DNA from 2 places in the Streptomyces sp. NPDC014891 genome. Region 1 is predicted to be linked to the other one. Evidence: riboswitches for the same ligand, from Rfam matches in the RefSeq annotation. Region 1 holds a riboswitch; the other holds the start of a gene.
The links. A riboswitch is a leader RNA that binds a small molecule or an ion and turns the genes downstream of it on or off. The one in region 1 is predicted to bind S-adenosylmethionine.
Positions count from the first base shown of each region.

Region 2: another riboswitch for S-adenosylmethionine. It lies ahead of ACF09E_RS24755 (aminotransferase class V-fold PLP-dependent enzyme); the one in region 1 lies ahead of thrC (threonine synthase).

Region 1 covers NZ_JBIBWF010000007.1:154,031-157,848, forward strand. The annotation lists gene ACF09E_RS21395 (hypothetical protein) at 1-1,120, opposite strand, end outside; gene ACF09E_RS21400 (glucosyl-3-phosphoglycerate synthase) at 1,256-2,197, opposite strand; SAM riboswitch class I at 2,347-2,493, shown strand; gene thrC (threonine synthase) at 2,487-3,800, shown strand.
Region 2 covers NZ_JBIBWF010000009.1:29,893-33,710, reverse strand. The annotation lists gene ACF09E_RS24765 (rhomboid family intramembrane serine protease) at 1-441, shown strand, start outside; gene ACF09E_RS24760 (Lrp/AsnC family transcriptional regulator) at 438-719, shown strand; gene ACF09E_RS24755 (aminotransferase class V-fold PLP-dependent enzyme) at 790-2,202, opposite strand; SAM riboswitch class IV at 2,447-2,563, opposite strand; gene trpD (anthranilate phosphoribosyltransferase) at 2,646-3,710, opposite strand.

The DNA of each region.
Region 1 (3,818 bases):
ACGTCAGGGTGTCGCCCGGCTTCGCCGTGCGCGGGCTGACCGTCTTGGTGATCTCCAGGTCGGGGACCGGCACGGAGAAGGCGAGCGAGGAGGCCACGAAGGCGGCGCCGCGCGCCGAGAGGGCCAGGTCGGCCGAGACGGCGCCCTGCGGGACGGCGTCCTCGGGCAGGGCGAGGGCCGTCGCTCCGCCGCCCGGGCCGTCGGCCCGGCGGGGGGCGCCGGCACCGTGGGTCCCGCCCGTGCGGGATCCGGGGATCCCGGCGCCGCCGACGTGGAGGGCGTCGCCCGGGGGGTTCAGGGTGCCCGCGTACGTGGCGAAGCCGGCCCGCGCCGCGCCGCCGCTCCGGCGGAAGCCGTCCACGGTGACCGTGGTCGCGGGGGAGCCCGGGCGCTGGACGACGTGGCCGCCGTAGACGTACACGTTCCGCCGCTCGGGGGCGCGGACGGGGTCGGGGCCGGGGAACCGGTGGACCACGGTGAGCGACCAGCCCGCCTCGCAGCCCGGGCCCTCGGCCGTCCAGATGTTGCCGACGGTCACCTGCCGGTCCGTCCCGGTCGTGCCCGCGAAGGCGGCCGTCACGTCCGACTCGCCCGTGTAGTGGTGCGGGCCGTCGGTGCCGGCCGGGTCGGCCGCCATGCTGTCGATCGAGACCGGGGTCGCCGCGCCCGTGCCCACCCTGATCACCGGAGCGGTCGTCGTGGGATCGCCGGGGGAGCGCCCGGCGTCCGCGCCGGTGGGGGCGCAGCGCTTCAGGCGCGTGCCGTCCGGTGCCCGGTACGTGCCGTCGTCGCCGCCCCAGAAGAGCCGGGCGTACGCCACCTCGGCGCCCGCCGGGACGTGCACCCGGGCGGTGCTGGAGCCGTGGCCGCCGCCCGGGCCGGCGGCGCCGGTGCGCCGCGTCACCGAGGTGCCGCCGCCGTCCGGGCCCGGGCGGCCCATGACCGTGTTGCCGGTCATCGTGAAGTCGCCGTACAGGGAGGCGTCGTACCGCTTGCCGAACGGTTCGACGGCGTCCGCGGCGGCCGGCCCCGCCGCGGTGAACGCGAGCGAGCCCGCCGCCAGTCCGACGGCCACGGCGGCCGCGAGCCCCCTGCCCAGGTGATGGTGTCTGAAGCGCATAAAAGAGGAATGTATGCAAAACGGATCATCATGGGGCGTTTCGCCACGCGGGCAGGGCGGCGTGGGGCGGCGGCAGCGGGGCGGGCGGCGCGACGGCGCCACGGGGGCCGCGCGTCGGTCGGGGGCTCCGCGGGGTCAGGCGACGCGGCGCCGGGCGTACTCCGCGATCTCCGCCATCGGCGGCCGCTCCTCCGTGTCCACCGCGTACGTCCGCGGCTCGAAGCCCTTCTCGCCCCGCTCGAACTGCGTCAGCCGCGGCCGCACCAGATGCCCCCGCGAGAGCCGCAGCTGCGCCGTCCGGTAGATCGCCGCCGCCATCCGGCCCAGCGCGAGACCGTCCTGGTGCCGGTGCTTGCGGACCCCCACGTCCACCTGTGCGAGCGCGTCGAGCCCCACCGTGTGCAGGGCGTCCACGAGCAGACCCAGCTCCACCCCGTAGCCCACCGGGAACGGGAGCCGTTCGAGGAGGGAGCGCCGGGCCGCGTACTCGCCGCCCAGCGGCTGCACGAAACCGGCCAGCTGCGGCCAGTGCAGATTGAGGAGCGGCCGGGCCACCAGCTCCGTCACCCGGCCCCCCTGGCCCGGGGTGTCCCCGAACGGGCGGTCGTACATCGCCTTCACGAAGTCCACGTCCGGGTCGGTCAGGAGCGGACCCACGATCCCCGACACGAAGTCCGCCGAGAAGTCCCGCAGGTCCGCGTCGACGAAGCACACCACGTCCCCGGTCGTCGCCATCAGCGACCGCCACAGCACCTCGCCCTTGCCCGGCACGGCCGGTATCCGCGGGAGCACCGCGTCCCGCGCCACCACCCGCGCCCCGGCCGCGGCCGCCACCTCCGCCGTGCGGTCCGTGGAACCCGAGTCGACCACCACCAGCTCGTCGACGAGCGGCACCGCCTCCGACATCAGCTCGCGCCGGATCACGGCGACGATGTCCCCCACCGTCGCCTCCTCGTTCAGCGCCGGCAGGACGACGCTGACCTTCGTGTTCCGCTTGGCGGCGAGGATCCGCTCCAGCGGCCGGTCCGCCACGGACCAGGACCGCCGGTCCAGCCAGCGTTCCACCTCTTCCAGCACGTGATCTCCATCTCGCGGTTCGGACGGCCGGTCCAAGCGTCCGGGCCTTCGGTTACAGTCTTGAACAACGCGGATGCCCGATGCACGTCGGGGTGCCGACCGCGTCGGAGCGCAGGAACGAAAGTCCACCGCGCTTCACAATCGAATACCGCTCATCCAGAGGGGCAGAGGGAAACGGCCCGTTGAAGCCCCGGCAACCCTCCAGTCGGTTCGTCTCGTACTCCATCGAGGCCCCCGGCTAGGGAAGGTGCCAAATCCGTCTCATGGCGAAAAATTCGTCATGGGAAAGATGAGGAGAAAGGGCCTCGCCTCCATGGCTGTACAGACTGCTTCCCCCGCCGCCACCTCGGTCGACCTCGGTCCCGCGTCGGGACTCTCCTGTCGCGAATGCGGTGAAGTCTTCCCGCTCGGTCCGATCTTCGCCTGCGAACTCTGTTTCGGACCGCTCGAAGTGGCCTACGACCTCCCCACCGGCGACCCCGAGGCGCTGCGCAAGCAGATCGAGGCCGGCCCCGCCAACATCTGGCGCTACGCCCCGCTGCTGCCCGTCCCCGCCGACGTCGCCGACAAGCCGAACCTGAACCCGGGCTGGACCAAGCTCGTCCAGGCCGACAACCTCGCCCGCGAGATCGGCGTCGCCCCCGGCAGGCTCTTCGTCAAGGACGACTCCGGCAACCCGACCCACTCCTTCAAGGACCGGGTCGTCGCCCAGGCCATCGAGGCCGCTCGCGCCTTCGGCTTCACCACCCTCTCCTGCTCCTCCACCGGCAACCTGGCCGGCGCCGTCGGCGCCGCCGCCGCCCGCGCCGGCTTCCGCTCCTGCGTGTTCATCCCGCACGACCTGGAGCAGGGCAAGGTCGTCATGGCCGGTGTCTACGGCGGTGACCTCGTCGCCATCGAGGGCAACTACGACGACGTCAACCGCTTCTGCTCCGAGCTCATCGGCGACCCGCTGGGCGAGGGCTGGGGCTTCGTCAACGTCAACCTCCGCCCGTACTACGGCGAGGGCTCCAAGACGCTGGCGTACGAGATCTGCGAGCAGCTCGGCTGGGTCATCCCCGACCAGCTCGTCATCCCGATCGCCTCCGGCTCCCAGCTCACCAAGATCGACAAGGGCCTCCAGGAGCTGATCAAGCTGGGCCTCGTCGAGGACAAGCCCTACAAGATCTTCGGCGCCCAGGCCGAGGGCTGCTCCCCGGTGTCCGCGGCCTACAAGGCCGGACACGACGTCGTGCGCCCGCAGAAGCCGAACACGATCGCCAAGTCCCTCGCGATCGGCAACCCGGCCGACGGCCCGTACGTCCTCGACATCGCCCGCCGCACCGGCGGCGCCGTGGAGGACGTGAACGACGAGCAGGTCGTGGACGCGATCAAGCTCCTCGCGCAGACCGAGGGCATCTTCGCCGAGACCGCGGGCGGCGTGACCGTCGGCGTCACGCGGAAGCTCGTCGAGAACGGCCTGATCGACCCGAACCTCACCACGGTCGTCCTCAACACCGGCGACGGGCTCAAGACCCTGGACGCGGTGGCCGACACCTCTCAGGCGACCGTCACCATCCGCCCGAGCCTGGACGCGTTCCGCGACGCCGGCCTCGCCCACTGAGCCCGTCCGCACTCCAGG
Region 2 (3,818 bases), on a different contig from region 1:
TTCCTGTACGTCTTCGGAGCGATGGCCGAGGAGCGCATGGGTCCCGTCGAGTTCGCCCTGTTCTACCTGGGGACGGGCTACCTCGCCCTGGTCGGGTACGCGGTGGCGCACGCGAGCAGCGAGCAGACCCTGGTCGGGGCCTCCGGGGCGATCTCCGGGGTGCTCGGGGCCTTTCTCTTCCTCTTCCCGCGCTCCCGGGTCACCAGTCTCTTCCCCTTCCTCTTCTTCCTGCCGCTGCGCTTCCCCGCCTGGATCGTGCTGATCTTCTGGTTCGTGCTCCAGTGGCTGGCCGCGCGGGCCGCCGGATCCGGTCCCGGCGTCGCCTATCTGGCCCATGTGGTGGGCTTCTCCGTCGGCTTCCTGTACGCCTGGGGGCGCTACCGGGGTGGGGATAGAGTGAAAGCCCCAACCGCGGCGACCGAGGGAGAAAGCCAGCCGTGATCACCGCGATCGTGCTCATCAAGACCAGCGTGGACCGCATCCCCGAGATCGCCGAGTCGATCGCCGCGCTCGACAGCGTCAGCGAGGTCTTCTCGGTGACCGGCACCTACGACCTGATCGCCATGGTCCGCGTCCCGCGCCACGACGACCTCGCCGACGTGATCCCCGGCAACATCAGCAAGATCCCGGGCGTCGAGGCCACCGACACGCACGTCGCCTTCCGCACCTACTCCCAGCACGACCTGGAGGCGGCCTTCGCCATCGGTCTGGAGTCCTGAGACGGGTCCGGGGCACGGGTGAAGGGGGCCTCCCGCCGGGGAGGCCCCCTTCACCCGTACGAGTGAGCGCTCAGCCGCGGTCCGGGACGCAGCGGCCGTCCTCGGTGCGGTACTTCCACTGGGCGCCGTCGCGGACGAGCTCCTTCACGGCGCCGACGAACCGCTCCACGTGCTCGTCCGGGGTACCGGCTCCGAAGCTCACCCGGATGGCGTTGAGGGACCTCTCCCCCGGTGCGGCCTCGGGGGCGCCGCACTCGCCCGGGTCCTGCGGGTCGCTGCCGAGCAGCGTGCGGACTAGCGGGTGGGCGCAGAAGAGGCCGTCGCGGACGCCGATGCCGTACTCGGCGGAGAGCGCGGCGGCGAAGTGCGAGCTGTTCCAGCCCTCCACGACGAAGGAGATGACGCCGACGCGCGGGGCGTCGTCGCCGAAGAGCGAGAGCACCCTGACCTCGGGCACCTCGGCCAGGCCCGCCCGGACCTTCGCGATCAGGTGGCGCTCGCGGGCGACGAGCTGGTCGAATCCGGCCTCGGTGAGGGCCTTGCAGGCGGAGGCGATGGAGTAGACGCCGATGACGTTCGGGGAGCCCGCCTCGTGCCGGGCCGCGGTGGTGTGCCACTCCACGTCCACACCGCCGTCGGCCCGGCGGGCCACCTTGCGGGAGGCCCCGCCGCCGGCGAGGTAGGGCTCGGAGTCCTGGAGCCAGTCGGCGCGGCCGGCGAGGACGCCGGAGCCGAAGGGCGCGTACAGCTTGTGCCCGGAGAAGGCGATCCAGTCCACGTCGAGGTCCTGGACGGAGACCGGGTGGTGCGGGGCCAGCTGGGCGGCGTCGAGCACGATCCGGGCGCCGTGGGCGTGCGCGGCGGCGGCGAGCTCCTTCACCGGCCACAGCTCGCCGGTGACGTTGGAGGCGCCGGTCACGCAGACCAGGGCGGGGTCGTAGGGGTCGCGGTCGGCGAGCGCCCGCTCCAGGGTGGCGACGGCCTGCCCGGGGGTGCGCGGCGCGTTGAGGTAGGTGACGCGGGCGTCCCTCCAGGGCAGCAGCGAGGCGTGGTGCTCGGTCTCGAAGACGAAGACCTGGCAGTCGGCCGGGAGGGTGGCGGCCAGCAGGTTCAGCGAGTCGGTGGTGGAACGGGTGAAGACGACCTGGTCGCCGGGGCGGCAGTCGAGGAACTCGGCGACGGTGGCGCGGCTGTTCTCGAAGAGGTCGGTGGAGAGCTGGGAGAGGTAGCCCGCGCCGCGGTGGACGCTGCCGTAGTAGGGGGCGTAGGCCGCGACGTCGTCCCAGACCCGCTGGAGGGCGGGCGCGCTGGCCGCGTAGTCGAGCGCCGCGTAGGTCACCTCGCCGCCGGTGACGAGGGGGACGGTGACGTCCCGGCCGAGCACGGGCAGCGGGGCGGCGCAGCAGGGGTCGGCGGGCCCGGCGGGCGCGGTCTCGACGAGGGTGGCGGCGGTGGCGGTGGCGGCGTCAGGGCGTGCGGACATGGCGGTATCTCCCGGCGGGCGGTGCGGAATGGCTTCGGTGGACCCGTACGCGGCCGGACACGGCGGGGTACGGGGTGTTGCCTCGGAGGACACGGGTGCACGGGGGAAGCCCGCGGTGCACGGGGTACGGAGAAGTGACCCTGATCCGACGATCCGAGGGTGAAGAAGGGGCGTAGTCGCCCTATCGCATTCGCTTGCTCACGGAAAAAGCTCCTCGAGAGACCAGGACCCCTGGTGTTCGAGGGGTCCGCGCTTGCCGTAGACCTCGCTGCCTACGACCTGGTCATCACCCGGGGCACCCCGCCACGGACGGAGGGTTGCCGGACAGCAAGCCGGGGCCAAAACGCTGTCACTCGTGACCTGTGGAGCATCCTGCCACATGATCGCCGAAGCGCAAGACCCCGGTCCGCATGGTGGACCGGGGTCAGGGGGACGGGATGCCGTCAGGCGTTGCTGGCGGCGACCCAGCGTTCCAGGGACCGGAGGGCCGCGCCGGAGTCGATGGACTCGGCCGCCCGCGCGATGCCCGCGGCCAGCCGCTCCGCCAGCGTGCCGGTGCCGGGCTCCAGGGCGGTGAGCGCCGCGGCCGCGTTGAGCAGCACGGCGTCCCGCACCGGACCGGTCTCGCCGGCGAGCAGGCGGCGGGCCACGTCGGCGTTGTACGAGGCGTCGGCGCCGCGCAGCGCCTCCAGGGGCACCAGGTCGATGCCGACGTCCCGCGGGTCGAAGCGCTCCTCGGCGACCGCGCCGTCGCGGACCACCCAGACCCGGGAGGTGGAGGTGGTGGTCAGCTCGTCGAGTCCGTCGTCGCCGCGGAAGACCAGGGCGGAGTTGCCGCGCTCGGCGAGGACCCCGGCCACGATGGGCGCCATCCGCGGGTCGGCGACCCCGACGGCCTGGGCCCGCACCTGGGCCGGGTTGGTCAGCGGGCCGAGGACGTTGAACGTGGTCCGGATGCCCAGCTGGCCGCGCGCGGCGGCGACGTGCCGCAGCGACGGGTGGAACTTCACGGCGAAGCAGATGGTGATGCCGGCCTCCTCGGCGACCTCGGCGACCCGCTGCGGGGTCAGGTTGAGGTTGATGCCGAGCTTCTCCAGGACGTCGGAGGAGCCGGAGGCGGAGGACGCGGCGCGGTTGCCGTGCTTGACGACCTTGGTGCCCGTGCCGGCGACCACGATCGAGGCCATCGTGGAGATGTTCACCGTCTTGGCGCCGTCGCCGCCGGTGCCGACGATGTCGACGGCGGGCCCCGGCACCTCGATCACGTTGGCGTGCGCGTACATGGTCCGTACGAGACCGGCGATCTCCTGCACGGTCTCGCCCTTGGCGCGCAGCGCGACCATGAAGCCGGCGATCTGCGCGTCGGTGGCCTCGCCGCTCATGATCAGGTCCATCGCCCAGGCGGTGTCGTCGGAGGACAGGTCCCTGCCGTCGAGGAGTCCGTTCAGCAGGACGGGCCAGGAGCGGCCCGCCGACGTAGGTCCTCCAGCGGGGGTCGCAGCGCTCATGGCAGCTCCTGGTCAGTACGTGACGGCTAGGGCTCCACCCTATCGACCCGCGGGGACGGCGAAGAGCCCCGTCCATCGAATGGACGGGGCTCTCACCGTGGCGACTTG